2 regions of the Streptomyces sp. NPDC001381 genome follow, and region 2 is predicted to be linked to the other one. Evidence: predicted binding sites of a transcription regulator. Region 2 holds the regulator's gene; the other holds the start of a gene.
The links. Region 2 encodes HrcA, which represses chaperone genes, less so after heat shock. Its sites were predicted from a motif close to TTNGCACTCNGNNNNNCNGAGTGCNAA; they were not measured.

Region 1: groES (co-chaperone GroES) is a predicted target of HrcA. The motif match lies at 6,326-6,352, and genes of this name have one in related genera.

The regions. Positions count from the first base shown of each region.
Region 1 covers NZ_JBIAWO010000003.1:743,168-752,444, forward strand. Annotated here, with positions in the region: gene ACFY2L_RS16965 (WhiB family transcriptional regulator) at 209-538, shown strand; gene ACFY2L_RS16970 (LysR family transcriptional regulator) at 605-1,513, opposite strand; gene ACFY2L_RS16975 (MOSC domain-containing protein) at 1,594-2,262, shown strand; gene ACFY2L_RS16980 (SDR family NAD(P)-dependent oxidoreductase) at 2,359-3,132, shown strand; gene ACFY2L_RS16985 (ester cyclase) at 3,329-4,036, shown strand; gene groL (chaperonin GroEL) at 4,170-5,795, opposite strand; gene groES (co-chaperone GroES) at 5,918-6,226, opposite strand; gene ACFY2L_RS17000 (polysaccharide deacetylase family protein) at 6,396-7,307, opposite strand; gene ACFY2L_RS17005 (polysaccharide deacetylase family protein) at 7,304-8,272, opposite strand; gene ACFY2L_RS17010 (methyltransferase domain-containing protein) at 8,668-9,277, shown strand, end outside.
Region 2 covers NZ_JBIAWO010000001.1:995,314-1,004,590, forward strand. Annotated here, with positions in the region: gene ACFY2L_RS04455 (nitronate monooxygenase) at 1-387, opposite strand, end outside; gene dnaJ (molecular chaperone DnaJ) at 545-1,678, opposite strand; gene hrcA (heat-inducible transcriptional repressor HrcA) at 1,679-2,695, opposite strand; gene ACFY2L_RS04470 (MBL fold metallo-hydrolase) at 2,855-3,580, shown strand; gene ACFY2L_RS04475 (DUF3097 domain-containing protein) at 3,624-4,439, shown strand; gene hemW (radical SAM family heme chaperone HemW) at 4,466-5,698, opposite strand; gene ACFY2L_RS04485 (SpoIIE family protein phosphatase) at 5,730-7,607, opposite strand; gene ACFY2L_RS04490 (AAA domain-containing protein) at 7,805-9,277, opposite strand, start outside.

The DNA of each region.
Region 1 (9,277 bases), on a different contig from region 2:
CACTCTACGTGAGGGGACGGACACGGTGGAGAGAGCCGCGCGGACCCTCAACCTTTCATCACAACCCATGCCCCATTCAGCCCTATTTCTTCCCTTTAGCTGGTGTCTGAGGCTAGATTCGCAATGGGTCATATTTTCATCTCCTTAGATCGTAGTTGTACGGTCGTGGGCACCGTATCCGCTCAGAACGGCTACAAGGGGTCACGCAATGGCAGATTTCTCCCGCCTTCCCGGACCGAACGCGGACCTGTGGGACTGGCAGCTGCTCGCCGCCTGCCGCGGGGTGGACAGTTCGCTCTTCTTCCATCCGGAGGGCGAACGCGGGGCGGCTCGGAGCGCTCGAGAGAACTCGGCCAAGGAGGTCTGCATGAGGTGCCCGGTCCGCGCGCAGTGCGCGGCGCACGCACTGGCCGTACGCGAGCCGTACGGCGTGTGGGGCGGGTTGACCGAGGACGAGCGCGAGGAACTGATGGGCCGGGCGCGCAATCGCCTGGTGTCGGCGTCGCCGGGCGCGAGAGACGCGTCGTCGAACACATGAAGGAACGTTTTTGCACATCACGGCGGACACGTATGCGTGCCCGCCGCTCTCATGTGAACGGGGTTCTCACTTGGCCCGCGCCGCGCGTCCCAGCTGCTCCAGCGTGGCCGCCACGGCCGGCACCTGCGCCAGATCGGGCAGCGTGAGCGCGACGATCTCCCGCCGCACCGCCGGCTCCAACGTCACCGCGCGCGCCCCCCTGGGCCGTACGGACTCGATCGCGAGCTGGGGCAGGACGGCCACACCCAGACCGGCGCCGACCAGCCCGACGACCGCCGGGTAGTCGTCGGTCGCGAAGTCGATACGGGGCGTGAAGCCCGCCCGCTCGCACACCTCCACCAGCTGGCCCCGGCAGCGCGGACAGCCCGCGATCCACGGCTCGGCGGCGAGTTCGCCGATGGCGACGGCCGGCGCGTGGGCGAGCCGGTGCCGCTCCGGCACGAGGGCGACCAGCCGGTCCGTCAGCAGGGGCCGTACGACCAGGTCGCCCCACTCCTCGGTCTGATCCGCGCCCGGCACGCGCGCATAGCGGAACGCGAGCGCGACGTCGCAGTCGCCGTTGCGCAGCGCCTCGACCGACTCGGGCGGTTCGGCCTCTTCCAGGGAGACACGGGTGCCGGGGTGGTCGGCGCGCAGGGCGGCGAGGGCGGTGGGGACGAGCGCGGAGCTGCCGCTGGGGAAGGAGACCAGGCGGACCCGGCCGGCCCGCAGGCCCGCGATGGCGGCGACCTCCTCCTCGGCGGCGGTGAGGCCGGAGAGGATCCCGGCCGCGTGCCGCACCAGGGCCTCGCCCGCCTGCGTCAGACGCATCTCACGGCCGCTGCGGACCAGCAGGGGCGTACCCACGGACGCCTCCAGGGCCTTCATCTGCTGGCTGACCGCCGGCTGGGTGCAGCCGAGCTCGCGCCCGGCCGCCGAGAAGGAGCCGGTGGCGGCGACGGCGCGCAGCACACGGAGATGACGAGCCTCGATCACCCTCCGAGCATAAGCGCATCTTGGGCGTGGAGTCGAAAAATGCGTCGACACTTTGAGTCCGGGTCCCCTACCGTGCGTCCATGAGGCTTCTCTCCGTCAATACGGGCCGTGCGAAGGCCGTCCCCTACTCCGACCACCCGCAGGGGCTGACCGGCATCGACAAGCGCCCGGTGGAGGGGCCCGTGCGGATCTCGGCGCCGGGACCGAAGGGCGTCGGAGGCAGCGGGCTGGCCGGGGACACGGTGTGCTCCCTGATCCACCACGGCGGGAACGACCAGGCGGTGTACGCCGTCGCGCGCGAGGACCTCGACGACTGGGAGCGCGAGCTGGGGCGCCCGCTGGCCGACGGCATGTTCGGCGAGAATCTCACCACCACCGGCCTCGACGTCTCGGACGCGCGGATCGGCGAGCGCTGGCGGATCGGCCTCGACGTGGTGCTGGAGGTGACCACCGGCCGGATACCCTGCCGCACCTTCCAGGGCCACGTGGGTGAGCGCCGGTGGGTCAAGCGGTTCACGGCGAAGGCGGCGACCGGCGCCTATCTGCGGGTGATCGAGCCGGGTGAGGTCCGCGCGGGGGACGCGATCGAGATCGTCCACATCCCGGAGCACGAGGTGACGGCACGGATGGCGTTCCAGGCGAGCACCACGCACCGGGAGCTGCTGCCCCGGCTGCTCGCGGCGGGCGAGGCCCTGCACCCGGAGGCTCTGGCGGCGGCCCGCGCGTACGTGGAGCGGCACGGCGGCTGAACCGCTGTCACGGGAAGGGAGCGCACGGCGCCTTCACGTTCGGGAGGCCCCGTGCAGAGAACGGACCCCCGGACTCCGGGTCACTACGCTTCTGCCATGACAACGGCTCTCATCACGGGTTCGACCGCGGGCATCGGTGCCGCGTTCGCCCGCAGACTGGCGGCGGACGGGCATGATCTCGTCCTCGTCGCACGCGACACCAAACGGCTGCGCGAGCAGGCGACCGAACTGCACGACCGGCACGGCATCGAGGCGGAGGTGCTGACCGCCGACCTCGCCACGGACACCGGCATCGAGGCGGTGGCCGCCCGGCTCGGCGACCGCAAGAACCCCGTCGACCTGCTGATCAACAACGCGGGCTTCGGCAACAAGGGGCGCTATCTCGACGTCTCGATGGCCGACGAGCTGCGGATGCTGAAGGTGCACTGCGAGGCGGTGCTGCGGCTGACCTCGGCGGCGACGGCGACCATGCGGGAGCGGGGCCGCGGCGGGGTCGTCAACGTCGCGTCCGTGGCGGCGTTCGTGCCGCGCGGGACGTACGGGGCGTCGAAGGCGTGGGTCGTGCAGTTCACGCAGGGCGCGGCCAGGGACCTGGCGGGCAGCGGGGTGCGGCTGATGGCGCTGTGCCCGGGTTTCGTGCGGACCGAGTTCCACGAGCGGGCCGGGATGGGCACGGACAACATCCCGGGCTGGATGTGGCTGGACGCGGACAAGCTGGTCGCGGCCGCGCTGCACGACCTGGCGCGCGGGAAGTCACTGTCGATTCCCGACCCGCGCTACAAGGCGCTGATGGGCCTGGTGAAGGTGACGCCGCGCTCGCTGCTGGGCGGGATCAGCTCCAGGACGGGACGGAAGTACGGCCCCCGGTAGGGGCGATCGGCGTACGGCCCTCAGGTAGTTGACGGACGTACGGCTTTGTGAAGGTGTGGGACGTACGGCTCGGCAGGAGGCGGACGGGGCTCGGCAGTAGGGGAACGGGCCTCGCCGGCAAGCGGGTGACGTCGGCGCTCCGGTGGGAAGATGGGCGTGTCGGAAGACCGGACCCAGGGGGGCCGGAGGCGGTGTCATGACGTTCGTACAGCTCATCGACTGCAAGACCAGTCGGTTCGACGAGATGAACCGGCTGATGGACACATGGGTCGAACAGACCAAGGGGAAGCGGACGGCGACGCACGCGGTGGTCGGCAAGGACCGCTCGGACGCGTCGCACTTCATCGAGATCGTGGAGTTCCCGTCGTACGAGGAGGCGATGCGGAACTCGAACCTGCCCGAGACCGACAAGATCTTCCGGGATCTGGTGGCCCTGTGCGACGAGATGCCCACGTTCACGGATCTCGACGTCGTCCGGGACGAGAAGTTGTACACGGAGACCTCGCGGCGCTTCTTCGAGACGGTGGCCCTGCACGGGGAGCTGCCTCCGCTCGACGGTCTGCTCGCCCAGGACTACCACGACCACGATCCGGCCAACGAGCAGGACACCATCGGGATGGACGCGATGCGCCGCGAGGTGGAGAGGTGGCGCGGCGGCTTCGACTTCTCCTTCGACATCGAGGACCAGCTCGCCCAGGACGACCGTGTGTGCAGCAGGTGGACCTGGCGCGGCGCCCACAAGGGCGAGTTCATGGGCCTCCCGGCGACCGGCAGGCAGGTCACCATGACCGGGACGACCGTCCACCGCTTCGACCGGAGCGGCAAGATCGCCGAGGCCTGGTGGCAGTACGACCGCCTGGGCCTGATGGCGCAACTGGGCGCCTTGGACGCACTGGAGACCTGACGGCGAAGCCGTGGGGGCGGGCGGTGTCCCGTCCGAGGATCACCCGCGGTGTCCGCGGACGCGCCGATGCCCGGCCCCCCGCGTGTGCGGAGGGCCGGGCATCGGTGGTGCCGGGTGGTGAGGGCGCCTCGGGTCAGTGGGCGTGGCCGTGGCCGTGGCCCGCGGCGGCCGGCTCTTCCTCTTCCTTCTTCTCGACGACCAGGGTCTCGGTCGTCAGGAGGAGGGAGGCGATGGAGGCGGCGTTCTCCAGGGCGGAGCGGGTGACCTTGACCGGGTCGATGACGCCGGCCTTGACCAGGTCGCCGTACTCGCCGGTCGCGGCGTTGAAGCCCTGGCCCTTCTCGAGCTCGGCGACCTTGGAGGTGATGACGTAGCCCTCCAGGCCGGCGTTCTCGGCGATCCAGCGCAGCGGCTCGACGACGGCGCGGCGGACGACGGCGACACCGGTCGCCTCGTCGCCGGTCTTGCCGAGGTCGCCCTCGAGGACCTTGGCGGCGTGGACCAGAGCGGAGCCACCACCGGAGACGATGCCCTCCTCGACCGCGGCACGGGTCGCGGAGATGGCGTCCTCCAGACGGTGCTTCTTCTCCTTCAGCTCCACCTCGGTGGCGGCGCCGACCTTGATCACGCACACGCCGCCGGCCAGCTTGGCGAGGCGCTCCTGGAGCTTCTCGCGGTCCCAGTCGGAGTCGGTGTTCTCGATCTCGGCCTTGATCTGGGCGACGCGACCGTGGACGTCCTCGGTCTTGCCGGCGCCGTCGACGATCGTGGTGTCGTCCTTGGTGACGGTGACGCGGCGGGCGGAGCCGAGCACGTCGACGCCGACCTGGTCGAGCTTGAGGCCGACCTCCTCGGAGATGACGGTGGCGCCGGTGAGGGTGGCCATGTCCTGCAGCATCGCCTTGCGGCGGTCACCGAAGCCGGGGGCCTTGACGGCGACCGCGTTGAAGGTGCCGCGGATCTTGTTGACGACGAGGGTGGAGAGCGCCTCGCCCTCCAGGTCCTCGGCGATGATCAGCAGCGGCTTGGAGGAGTTGGTCTGGATGACCTTCTCCAGCAGCGGCAGCAGGTCGGCGATCGAGGAGATCTTGCCCTGGTTGATGAGGATGTAGGGGTCCTCCAGGACGGCCTCCATGCGCTCCTGGTCCGTCACGAAGTACGGCGACAGGTAGCCCTTGTCGAAGGCCATGCCCTCGGTGAAGTCCAGCTCCAGACCGAAGGTGTTGGACTCCTCGACGGTGATGACACCGTCCTTGCCGACCTTGTCCATCGCCTCGGCGATGAGCTCGCCGACCTGCTGGTCCTGGGCGGACAGCGCGGCGACGGCGGCGATGTCGGACTTCTCGTCGATCGGGCGGGCCGAGGCGAGCAGGTCGTCGGAGACGGCCTTGACCGCGGCGTCGATGCCCTTCTTCAGGGCGGCCGGGGAGGCGCCGGCGGCGACGTTCCTCAGGCCCTCGCGCACCAGCGCCTGGGCGAGCACGGTGGCGGTGGTGGTGCCGTCACCCGCGATGTCGTTGGTCTTGGTCGCCACCTCCTTCACCAGCTGCGCGCCGAGGTTCTCGTACGGGTCCTCGATCTCGACCTCACGGGCGATGGTGACGCCGTCGTTGGTGATGGTCGGGGCGCCGAACTTCTTGTCGATGACGACGTTGCGACCCTTGGGGCCGATCGTCACCTTGACCGTGTCGGCCAGCTTGTTGACGCCGCGCTCGAGGGCGCGACGGGCGTCCTCGTCGAACTTCAGGATCTTCGCCATGACAGCGGGAGCCCTCTCGGAAATCTGTGGGTGAAAAAGGCACTGCGCCCCGGGCGCCCGGCTTCTTATGTGGTCGCGGGGGCCAGGGGCGCAGCGTCAAGCATCACATGTGCTCGGGTGAACTACTTCTCGATGATCGCGAGGACGTCGCGAGCCGAGAGGACGAGGTACTCCTCGCCGTTGTACTTCACCTCGGTGCCGCCGTACTTGCTGTACAGGACGACGTCGCCGACCTTGACGTCGAGCGGAAGACGCTCGCCGTTCTCGAAGCGGCCCGGGCCCACGGCGAGGACGGCGCCCTCCTGGGGCTTCTCCTTCGCGGTGTCCGGGATGACCAGGCCAGAGGCCGTGGTCTGCTCGGCGTCGAGCGGCTGGACCACGATGCGGTCCTCGAGCGGCTTGATGGCAACCTTGGAGCTGGCGGTCGTCACGATCCGACCTCCCCCTTCGGAGATCTCACGGGGTTAACTGTCTGAGGTGGCGACCAGGTCGATCCGTCGTCGCGGGTGCCGGACCTGCCCGTCGCTTTGTTGGCACTCTCCAGTGGGGAGTGCCAGAGCCGAGACTATGACCGTGATTAGCACTCGGTCAAGCGGACTGCTAATGCCCGCGGCGCGTCGGTGGGGTTTTCGGCCCTGAACGGCCCTCTTCCCCGACCGCCGGACGGGCTGGAGGCCGCCGGCCGGCGCTGAGGAGTCCCGGGAGATGGTCCTCCAGCCTGCCCACCGTCAGCCCCCGCTCCCGCACCCGGCGCAGCAGGCGTGCCGTCCGTTCCCGCAGGCCCGGTCCGGCCGTCTCGTCCGGGTCGACGGCGATGATGTCGCCGGGGCGGAGGTCCGGCGTGCCGTGGGTGTAGGTGAGGCCGGCCGGGCCCATGGCGGCGCGCCACAGGACGACGGCCGCGATGCCGCAGTCGGCCGCGGCGCGCAGCGTGGTGGTGTCGTAGGTGCCGTAGGGCGGGCGGAAGAGCCGGGGGCGCAGGCCGAAGCGGGAGCGGAGTTTCTCCTGCTGGCCGCAGATCTCGGCGCGCTGTCCGGCGTAGGGGAGGCCGCGCAGGGCCGCGTGGTCGAGGGTGTGGTTCTGGAGCGTGGCGCCGACCGAGCGCAGGCGGGCGAAGTGGCCGTAGCCGGGGCCGACCACGCTGTCGGTGAGGAACACGCTGACGGGCAGGCGGAGTTCGCGGACCATGTCGACGAAGCGGGGGTCGCGTTCGGCGCCGTCGTCGTAGGTGAGGAAGACGACCTTGTCGCGGGTGGGGATGTGGTCGACGACCGGCGGGAGGGCCGCCCGGGCGGGGCTGCCGGCCAGCGGTCCCGAGGACCGGGCGGGTGCGGGGGCCGCCGCCGACGGGGCCCGGCGGTGGTGGGCCCGTCCGGTGGCCGGGGCCTGCGGGCGCACCCGTTCCGCCGCCTTCCTGCCCAGCCGTTCGATCGGGTCGACGGACTGGGCGCAGCCGCCCAGTGCCGTCACCGTCAGCGCCAGCAGTACGGCCACCAGCCCCCGCGTCCTCACAGGTAGTCCTCCAGGCGTGCCACCGCGTACCCCTTCTCCGTGACCTTGTTCAGGAACCGCCGGACCATGTCGGGCATGGTGCCCTTCCAGTCGCCCCGGCCGCGGAAGTGGCTCAGGACGATGTCGCCGGGGTGGAGGTCCCGGTCCCACTCGCGGTACTCCCAGTGGTCCGCGAAGACCTCCTCGTCCCAGAGTGGGGCGTACTTCACCCCGCAGGACTTCGCGGCGATCAGCGTGTCGCGGTTGTAGTTGCCGTAGGGCGGCCGGAAGAGGGTGGGGCTCCTGCCGTACCGCTCGCGGATCACCTTCTGCATGCCGCAGATCTCGTCGCGCTGCCGCCGGTAGGACAGGCCGGGAAGGTAGGGGTGGTGGAGGGTGTGGTTGTTCAGGGTCACCCCCGCGGCCTGCATCCTCTTGAAGTACGCGTAGTCGTCGCGGATGAGGTAGTCGCTGAGGAAGGCCGTGTACGGGATCCTCAGCTCGCGCATCATCCGCAGGAACCCCGGGTCCTTCTCGGCGCCGTCGTCGATGGTGAGGAAGACGACCTTGTCCCTGGTGGGGACGGTGGTGAAGACGGGCGGGAGTCCGAGTTCCCCGTGGTCGCGCACCTCGAAGCCGTCCCGGGTGGTGATCCCGGGCTTCTTCGCGGGCGGGGCGGGCGGGGTCAGCGGGACCTTCCTCAGGCCCCAGCGCCGGGCGGCGGCGACCCGGGCCGTCTGTTCGGCGCGCAGGCGGTCGGCGTACGAGTGGAGGGCGCGGACCTGGGGCGCGGCCTCTCCGGCCTGCTGGCCGGGGGCGGGGTCGGGGTCGGTCCCGGCGCCCGCCGGGTCACCGCCCTCCGCACAGCCCGCCACGATCGCGGTCGCGGCCAGCAGCGCGAGGCCACCCCGCACCCCGGCCCGCCGGCGCCCACCGCCCCGCCCGCGCACTCCGGCCCGCCGGCGCCCGTCTCCCCACCCCCGCATCCCGGCCCCCCGCCCCCCGTCACCCGGCCCCCTCACACCGGCCCGTGGGCCCCCGGTCCACCCGGCACCGCCGGTCGCACCACCGGTCGCACCACCGGTCGCCCCGCCGGTCGCGCCACCCACAGCGGCCCCCTCCTCCCGCCCGGAGCCCGCCCCCTGCCCATCAGCGTCATTTTTGTCATTTTGTACGACAGATCCCATGGCGCCGGATCTTCCCAGCCCCGGCCCCGGGACCCGCCCCGACACCGCCGCCGGAGCCGCCCCGTCCACCGACCGGACCACAGGAGGACCGGCTGCCGGGGTGCGGGGCCGCGGCGGCGAGCGGCGGCCCAGGTGACGGCGGGCCTGGGCCGGCCGCGGCACCACGCGGCGCTCCCCTGACCGACAATGACCCCGTGAACGACCTCGCCCCGCTCCTCACCCCCGAGGGCCGCGCCCTCCTCGACGCCGTGCGGGGGACCGCCCCCGCCGATGAGCTCGCCGTCGCCACGCGGCTGCGCCGCGACCACCCCGCCGAGCTGGTGTCGGCGGCGCTCGGACAGGCCCGGCTGCGGCAGCGGGCGGTGGCGAAGTTCGGGGCCGAGGACGCCGGGCGGATGTTCTTCACGCCCCACGGCGTCGAGCAGTCGACACGGGCGAGCGTGGCCGCGTACCGGGCCGAGCGGATGAGGAGGCTCGGGGTGACCTCCGTCGCCGACCTGTGCTGCGGGATCGGCGGGGACGCCATCGCCCTCGCCCGGGCGGGGATCCGGGTCCTGGCCGTCGACAGAGATCCACTGACGGCCGCGGCCGCGCGGGCCAACGCGGACGCGCTCGGGCTCGCCGGCCTGGTGGACGTACGGGAGGCGGACGTGACGGAGGTGGACACGAGGGGCTACGACGCCGTGTTCGTCGATCCGGCGCGGCGTGGGGGGCGTGGGCGGATCTTCGATCCCGAGGCCTACTCCCCGCCCCTGTCCTGGGCCGTGTCGGCCGCCCGCTCCGCTCCCCGCGCCGCCCTGAAGA
Region 2 (9,277 bases):
CTTGGCGTCGTAGCCGTCGTCGCGGCCGCTGTCCGGGTCGCCCAGCTCGGTGTCGTACCAGCTGGACTCGCCGGCGAGCTGCTCGGCGTAGACCTGCACCGCGCCGGCGTCGAGGGGCGCGGCGCCGGCCGTCGCGGTGGACCCGTCGCCGGCGCCGGGCTGTTCGGGCTGCGGCATGAAGAGGTTCACGCCGAAGGGGCGGCCGGTGAGCCCCCGGAGCTGCTTGATCTCCTGGTACATGCCGTCGGCCGTCTTGTACCCGGCGGCGAGGAACCCGAGCCCGCCGGCCTCGGACACGGCGGCGGCGAGCTGGGGCACGGAGACGCCGCCCGCCATGGGGGCCTGCACGATCGGATGGGGGAAGAGATCGGTCAGCGCGGAGGACATGACGGCATGTTGTCACGTCCTCCGAACAAGTCCGAATCCGGCCGTCCCTCCGGCGAGGGTGTGACGGGACCAGCCGGTGTGGCAGTCGGGGCCGAGGCCCGTGCAGGGCCGCGGCGGGGGTCCGGGGGCGGCGGCGCCGGCAGCCCCCGGCTGCCCGTCAGCGGCCGTTGAACGCGTCCTTCAGCCGCGAGAACAGACCCTGCTGGCCCGGCTGGAACTGGCCCTGCGGCCGCTCCTCGCCGCGGAGCTTGGCCAGCTCGCGCAGCAGCCGTTCCTGCTCGGGGTCGAGCTTGGTCGGCGTCTGGACCTCGACATGGACGATGAGGTCGCCGCGGCCGCCGCCCCGCAGATGGGTCACGCCCCGGCCGTGCAGCGGGATCGACTGGCCGGACTGGGTGCCGGGCCGGATGTCGACCTCCTCCAGGCCGTCCAGCGTCTCCAGCGGCACCTTGGTGCCGAGGGCCGCCGCGGTCATCGGGAGCGTCACCGTGCAGTGCAGGTCGTCGCCGCGCCGCTGGAACATCGCGTGCGGCAGCTCGTGGATCTCGACGTACAGGTCACCGGCGGGGCCGCCGCCGGGGCCTACCTCGCCCTCGCCCGCGAGCTGGATGCGGGTGCCGTTGTCGACACCGGCCGGGATCTTGACCGTGAGCGTCCGCCGGGAGCGGATGCGGCCGTCGCCCGCGCACTCCGGGCACGGGGTGGGGACGACGGTGCCGAAGCCCTGGCACTGCGGGCAGGGCCGCGAGGTCATGACCTGGCCGAGGAAGGACCGGGTCACCTGGGAGACCTCGCCGCGGCCGCGGCACATGTCACAGGTCTGGGCCGTGGTGCCGGGGGCGGCGCCCTCACCGCTGCAGGTGCCGCAGACGACCGCCGTGTCGACCTGGATGTCCTTGGTCGTGCCGAAGGCGGCCTCCTCGAGGTCCACCTCCAGCCGGATCATCGCGTCCTGGCCGCGCCGGGTGCGCGAGCGCGGGCCGCGCTGGGACGCCGTGCCGAAGAACGCGTCCATGATGTCGGAGAAGTTGCCGAAGCCACCCGCCCCGAAGCCGCCCGCGCCGCCGCCCGCCTGCGAGAGGGGGTCGCCGCCGAGGTCGTAGACCTGCTTCTTCTGCGGGTCCGACAGCACCTCGTAGGCGGCGTTGATCTCCTTGAACCGCTCCTGGGTCTTCGGATCCGGGTTGACGTCCGGGTGCAGCTCGCGGGCGAGCCGGCGGAAGGCCTTCTTGATCTCTTCCTGCGACGCGTCGCGGCGCACGCCGAGAACGGCGTAGTAGTCCGTGGCCACTTACGACTCCGCCAGGATCTGTCCGACGTACCGTGCCACTGCGCGTACCGCTCCCATCGTTCCCGGGTAATCCATGCGGGTCGGTCCGACCACGCCGAGCTTGGCGACTGCCTCGCCGCCCGAACCGTAGCCGACCGACACCACGGAAGTGGAGTTGAGTCCCTCGTAGGCGTTCTCGTGACCGATGCGTACGGTCATGCCCGAATCCCCCGCCTCGCCCAGGAGCTTGAGGAGCACCACGTGCTCCTCCAGGGCCTCCAGGACGGGCCGGATGGTGAGGGGAAAGTCATGTCCGAAGCGGGTGAGATTGGCGGTGCCGCCGATCATCAGCCGCTCCTCGTTCTCCTCGACGAGCGTCTCCAGCAGCGTGGAGAGCACCGTCGAGACCGTGCCGCGGTCCTCGGCCTCGAAGGCGTCGGGCAGGTCCTCGACCAGACGCGGCACGTCCGTGAACCGGCGGCCCGCGACCCGGCTGTTGAGCCGCGCGCGTAGATCCGCCAGCGAGGTCTCCCCGAAGGGCGCCGGGCAGTCCACCATCCGCTGCTCGACGCGGCCGGTGTCCGTGATCAGCACGAGCATCAGCCGGGCCGGGGCGAGCGACAGCAGTTCCACGTGCCGCACGGTGGACCGGGTCAGCGACGGGTACTGCACGACGGCGACCTGCCGGGTGAGCTGGGCCAGCAGCCGCACCGTCCGCGCGACCACGTCGTCGAGGTCGACGGCGCCGTCGAGGAAGTTCTGGATGGCGCGCCGCTCGGGCGCGGTCATCGGCTTGACGCCGGCCAGCTTGTCGACGAACAGCCGGTAGCCCTTGTCGGTGGGGATGCGCCCGGCGCTGGTGTGCGGCTGGGCGATGTACCCCTCGTCCTCCAGGGCGGCCATGTCGTTGCGGACCGTCGCCGGGGACACGCCGAGGTTGTGCCGCTCGGTGAGCGCCTTCGAGCCCACGGGCTCCTCGGTGCCGACATAGTCCTGGACGATGGCGCGCAGTACTTGCAGCCTGCGTTCACTCAGCATCCGCGCACACCTCCAGAAGTAGTCCCCAGTCCCCTGGGCCGCCTGCCCTGGCACTCTTCACTTCCGAGTGCCAGCGTTCCCCGGCCCAGTGTACGGCTGTGGGGTACACCCCGGGCAAGGTCGGCCGGTGGCAGGGCGTCCTACCGTTAGCGTCCCGGTATGACGGTGACTTGGGAAGAGCTGGGGTGGGAGCAGGTCGCGGCCGGGGTCGGGCGGGTGCGGCTGCCGGGCTGGGACTGCACGGCCGGGCTGGTCGTCGGGGCGGGCGCGGTGCTGGTGGTGGACGCGGGGTCGAGCCTCGCGGAGGGCGCGCGGCTGCGGGCGCAGGCCGAGGAGCTGACCGGCGCGCGTGTGACCCATCTCGCGCTCACCCATCCGCACTTCGACCATGTGTTCGGTGCCGCGGCGTTCGCGGGCGCGGAGGTCTTCGGGGCGGTGGGCGTCGACACGGTACGGGCGGAGGAGCTGCGGGCGGACGCGGTGCGCAACGGTCTCGACGAGACGACCGCGACGGAGGCCGCGGACACCCTGGTCCGCCCCCGCCACCTCGTCTCCGGCGAGTGGACCCTCGGCCTCGGCGGCGGCCGGCAGGTCCTGCTGGCGAACGTCGGCCCCGCCCACACCGCCCACGACCTGGTGGTCCTCGTCCCCGGCGGCCCCGGCTCCCCGGAGGTCGTGTTCTGCGGCGACCTGGTCGAGGAGTCCGGCGAGCCGCAGGCCGGCCCCGACGCCGTGCCCTCCCACTGGCCCGCCGCCCTGGACCGCCTCCTCGACCTCGGCGGCGAGGACGCGCTGTACGTGCCCGGTCACGGGGCCGTGGTGGACGCGGCGTACGTGCGGGCGCAGCGGGACGCGCTGGCGGAGCGCTTCGGCGTGTCGCGCTGAGCCTTCACCCCCCGGGGCCGGGGCTTCTCCTATCGTCATCCGAATGCGCCAGTACTCCGCCGACCTGACTCCTCCCTGGAAGAAGCCGACGCCCGTCCCCGAGGTCCCGGCGGAGCCCGGCCTGGTGGTGGAGGAGCCCGGCACCGGCTTCTGTGGCGCGGTGATCCGCTGCGAGGCGGGCACGGTGACCCTGGAGGACCGCTTCGGCAAGCACCGGGTGTTCCCGCTGGAGCCGCGCGGCTTCCTGCTGGAGGGCCGCGTGGTGACCCTCGTACGGCCGTCGTCGGGTGGTCCGGTGCGCCCGGCCCGTACCGCCTCCGGTTCGGTCGCCGTCCCCGGCGCCCGCGCACGGGTGGCCCGCGCCGGCCGCATCTACGTCGAGGGCCGGCACGACGCCGAGCTGGTCGAGAAGGTGTGGGGCGACGACCTGCGCATCGAGGGCGTGGTGGTGGAGTACCTGGAGGGCGTCGACGACCTGCCGTCGATCGTCGCGGACTTCGCCCCGGGCCCGGACGCGCGCCTGGGCGTCCTGGTGGACCACCTGGTGCCGGGGACGAAGGAGTGGCGCATCGCGCAGTCGGTGACCAGCGCGCACGCGCTGGTGGTAGGCCACCCGTACATCGACATCTGGGAGGCGGTGAAGCCGTCGTCCCTGGGGATCGCGGCCTGGCCGCGGGTCCCGCACGGCCAGGACTGGAAGACGGGGGTGTGCCGGGCCCTGGGCTGGCCGTCGGACAACACCGGCGCGGTGTGGCAGGCGATCCTGGCGAAGGTCGGCTCCTACAAGGACCTGGAGCCGGAGCTGCTGGGACGGGTGGAGGAACTGATCGACTTCGTCACGGACAGCGGTGCGGCCTGAGGCGACCGGGTCGCTCGCCGGAGTGATCAGTCCACCAGGTCCCGCACCACCGCGTCCGCCAGCAGCCGCCCGCGCAGCGTCAGCACGGCGCGCCCCTCGCCGTAGGGCCCGCTGTCCAGCAGCCCCTCCGACAGCGCCCGGCGGGCCGCCGCGAGCCCGTCCCGCCGCAGCAGCGACAGCGGCACGCCCTCCCGCAGCCGCAGCTCCAGCAGGATCCGCTCCACCCGCCGGTCCTCGTCCGAGAGGAGTTCGCGTCCCGCCCCCGGCGAGCGCCCCGCCGCCAGGGCCGCCGCGTACGCCCCCGGATGCTTCACGTTCCACCACCGCACCCCGCCGACGTGCGAGTGGGCGCCCGGCCCCGCGCCCCACCAGTCGGCGCCCCGCCAGTACAGCTCGTTGTGCAGGCACCGGGCCGCCGCTGAGGTGGCCCAGTTCGACACCTCGTACCAGTCGTAGCCCGCGGCCGACATCACCTCGTCCGCGATCAGATAGCGGTCGGCGTGGACGTCGTCGTCGGTCATCGGGACCTCGCCGCGGCGGATGCGGCGGGCGAGCTGGGTGCCCTCCTCGACGATCAGCGCGTACGCGCTGACGTGGTCCGGGCCGGCGCCCAGCGCCGCGTCCAGGGACGCCCGCCAGTCGTCGTCCGACTCGCCCGGGGTGCCGTAGATCAGGTCCAGGTTGACGTGCTCGAAGCCCGCCGCCCGGGCCTCCGCCACACACGCCTGCGGCCGTCCCGGGGTGTGCGTGCGGTCGAGGACCTTCAGGACGTGCTGCCGCGCGCTCTGCATGCCGAAGGAGACACGGTTGAAGCCGCCCGCGCGCAGGGTCGCCAGATACGCCGGGTCCACCGACTCGGGGTTCGCCTCCGTGGTGACCTCCGCGTCCGCCGCGAGACCGAACTCGTCGCGGATCGCGCCCAGCATCCGGACCAGGTCGGACGCGGCCAGCAGGGTCGGTGTGCCGCCGCCGACGAAGACCGTGCGGACCTCGCGCGGGTCGTCGCCGAGCACCTTGCGGGCCAGCCGGATCTCGTCGATCAGGGTGTCGGCGTAGTTGTCGCGGGAGGCGAGGACACCGCCGGTGCCGCGCAGCTCGGTCGCGGTGTAGGTGTTGAAGTCGCAGTACCCGCAGCGGGTCGCGCAGTAGGGGACGTGCAGGTAGAACCCGAGGGGGCGGTCGGCGGCGCCGTTGAGCGCGTGCGCCGGGAGCGCGCCGTCGTCGGGGACCGGCTCGCCGTCGGGGAGTGCGGAAGGCATGCCCTCCATTGTCCAGCACCCCGGCGCACACCTACTCCGCCTGCAGCACCAGCAGCGCCAGGTCGTCCTCGGGCGGCCGCTCGCCGAACTCGTGCACCAGCCGGCGGATGCGCCCCGCGATCAGCTCCGCGTCCAGGCCGACGCATCCGGCGAGCGCGGCGGCCAGGCCGTCGCCGTCGTCGAACTGGCGGGAACCCGAGCGCCGCTCCGTCACCCCGTCGGTGACGCACAGCAGGCTGTCGCCGTGCCGCAGTTCCAGCACGTCACTGGTGTACGTGGCGTCCTCGATCACCCCGAGCAGGGTCTGCGGGCGCGCGGCCGTGGCGACGGAGCCGTCCGGGCCCAGCAGCAGCGGCAGCGGGTGACCGGCGGAGGCGAGGGTGCAGCGGACGCCTCCCTCGAAGGGGGCGAGCTCGCCGTAGAGGAGGGACAGGAAGCGGGTCTGGGGGCCTTCGGCGGGTCCGGCGGGGCCGACGAAGGCGCGGGCGGCGGCGTCGGCGGCCTCGGTCGCGTCGTCGAGGAGGAGCTGGTTGAGGCGGTCCAGGACATCGGGGACGCCGTAGCCCTCGCGGGCCAGCAGCCGCAGCCAGGGGCGCGCCAGACCGATGACCACGGCCGCCTCCGGGCCCTTGCCCTGGACGTCGCCGATGGCGAAGCACCAGCGGCCGTCGCCCGCCGGGAACAGGTCGTAGAAGTCGCCGCTCGGGCCGCCCTGCTCGCGCGGCTCGTAGACCAGGGCGCTGCGCACCCCGGGGATCTCGGCCATCGCGCCGGGCAGCAGACCGCGCTGCAGGACGGCGCTGATGGTGACCTGGCGGGCGTACTGGCGGGCCGCGCCGATCGCCAGCGCGACCCGGCGGCCGAGGTCCTCGACGAGCCCCGTCACCTCGTCGGGGAAGGCCCGGGGTCCGGCCTGTCCGATCGCCAGGGTGCCCAGCGGGCGGCCGCCGGCGATCAGCCGGTAGGCGAGGGCCGTGCCGCACGGGCCGAGGGCCGTGCCGGGCCAGGGGTAGGGCTCGGGGCCCGAGAGCGGCGGACCGGACGGCCGCGGCGGGTCCTTCTCCAGGGCCCGGCGCAGCTCCTCGATGTGTCCCTCGTTGCCGTGCCACACCCGGGCCAGCCGTGGTCCGGGCCCCCCGGCCCACTCGCCCCAGCCGCCGCGTCCGCTGACCTCGTCCTCCAGCCACACCGCGCACCAGTCGGCGAGCCGCGGCACCAGCAGCTGGCTGGTGAGCGCGGCGACCAGGTCCTCGTCGAGCTGACCGGCGAGCAGGTCGGAGGCCTCGGCCAGGAAGGACAGGGCGCCCCGGTTCAGCCAGTCCGGGCCCCGGTCCGCGGCCTGCGGTTCGGGGGCGAGGGCTTCGAGCAGGCCGACGGCGGCGCCCGGTGCGGGGGCGGCCGCCTCCTCGGTGTCGTACGGCTGCCCGGACGGCGTCGGCAGCAGCCGCGCCCAGACCGTCTTGGCGCCCCTGCGGTACGTCACTCCCCAGGCGTCCGCGAGCGTGGCGACCAGGCGCAGGCCCCGGCCGTACTCCGGGGTCTCGTACGGCGGTTCGGGCGGGGCGTCGCGCGGGGCGCGGGAGGGATGGTGGTCGGAGACCTCGACGACGACCGCGCGGCCGCACTCCGGATGCTCCTCCAGCCGGCACAGCAGCTCCACGTCGGTGCCGGCGTGGACCACGGCGTTGGTGACGAGCTCGCTGACGACGAGTATCGCGTCGCCGACGAGGTGCTCGGCGACACCGCCCCACTCGGTGAGCGCGGCGCGCACCAGGTCGCGGGCGGCGCCGGGCGCGAGGGATCCGGCGTCCAGGGTGGTCCGCAGGTGCGGGAGCGCGCCGACGGGCGCGTACGGGAGCGCGTCGGTGGCGAGGGAGAAGGTCTCCCGCTGGGTCGGAATGGCCCCCATGCGCAGCTCCCGGGACGGTCGGATGCCCTCAGGGTGACAGGACGGACCCGGTCATAAGCAAGGAGTTACCGAAGTGGAGCCGGATGAGTGAGAACCCTGCTACGCCCGCGCTCGAAGCGGTGCGGTTTGGGAACGGATTCCGAGCGTCCGGACTATGCCGGACGCACGGAACACCCGCAGGGCCCCGGCCCCGCCGCTCAGTCCTCCACGTACCGCACGACGACCCGCATGACGGCACCGCGCTCGGTCAGCCAGCTCACCTCGTCGCCGACCTCCCGCCCCATCAGCGCCCGGCCCAGCGCGGAGTCCGGGCTCAGCCGTTCCGCCTCGTCGCCCGCGAGCATCGCGATCTCGTACGTGGTGACGCCGGGCTCGTCCGGGTACTCCACGCCGACCAGGCAGCCGGGCACGACCGTCGAGCCGCCCGCGAACGCGGAGTCGGGCGTGACCCGGTCCAGCAGGTCCCGCAGGAAACTCCGCCGCTGGCGCAGGGCCGCCCGCCGCCGGTCGTGGTCCGCCAGCTGTGCCTGCCGCGAGGACGAGTCGACGGCCACGATCTCGGGCGCGGGCTGGTCCAGGGCGTCCTGGACGCGCTGCAGTTCCCGGTGCACCCGGCGGTGCGCGGCGGGGCTGAGCCGGTCCACCCGGTCCGGGCCGGAGGGCCCGGCGGCCGCCCGGGGCGGTGGCACGGGAACGGGCTCGGCGGCCGCCCGAGGAGGTGGCACGGGAGCCGGCTCGGCGGCACGCGCCGGCTGCCGCGGTACGGCGGGCAGGGTCCCGGCCGCCGGACGGGGTGCCGCCGGGCGGACCCGCAGCAGCTCGGTCGTACGCCCGTCGGTCCCGCCCGCGGAACCGGGCGCGTGGTAGCGGGCCAGACCCGTCTGTCCGGCGGGGCCCAGCACGGGCACGTCGGCATGGGCGATCACGGCCCGGATCAGGGCCTGTATCTCGGCGTGGGCGACCCGTACGACCGCCCGTCCGGCGCGCAGCACCTCCACGGCGTCGGCGCCCGGGAAGCCGGGCACCCCCACTCCGGCGAGGAACCGCGCGGTGCTCTTCACGCTCCGGCCCATGCTGAACGCGTGCTGCGCCGCATTGACCTCGTCACGGTGCAGCCGCGCCACGGACTCCAGCTCCGGCTTCCCGTCACCGGCCGCCGCCGCAGCAGGCGTGCCCTGGCCCCCGGAGGAAACCGGGCCGGGGCCGGCGGGGACGCCGGTGGTGCCGGCGCCGGTAGTGCCGACGGCGCCCTCAGCGCCGGATCCACGGGCCCTGCCGGACCCCGTGGGGTGCCCCGCCGGACTCCCCGCGCGGCGAGCGCCGGGACGGACGTCGGTCCCGCCCGCCGGCGGCTGCCCCGCACGAGCGCGGACGCCGTCGCCCGGAGCAGCCTCCGCCCCGCGCGGCCGGTCCGGACCGTCGTACGAACCGGCCTCGGCGGCAGCCCCGCCCGGCCCACCCGCAGAGCCGCGCGGGTCGGCAGACGAAGCAGCCCCGGACACCACCCCACGCCGCGGATCCACAGCACCACGCGAGCCCCCGTACCGACCCGCCTCCGCAGCCGCCGCGCCCGGCCCACCCGCAGAGCCGCGCGGGTCGGCAGACGAACCAGCCCCCGACACCACCCCACGCCGCGCATCCACAGCACCACGCGAGCCCCCGTACCGACC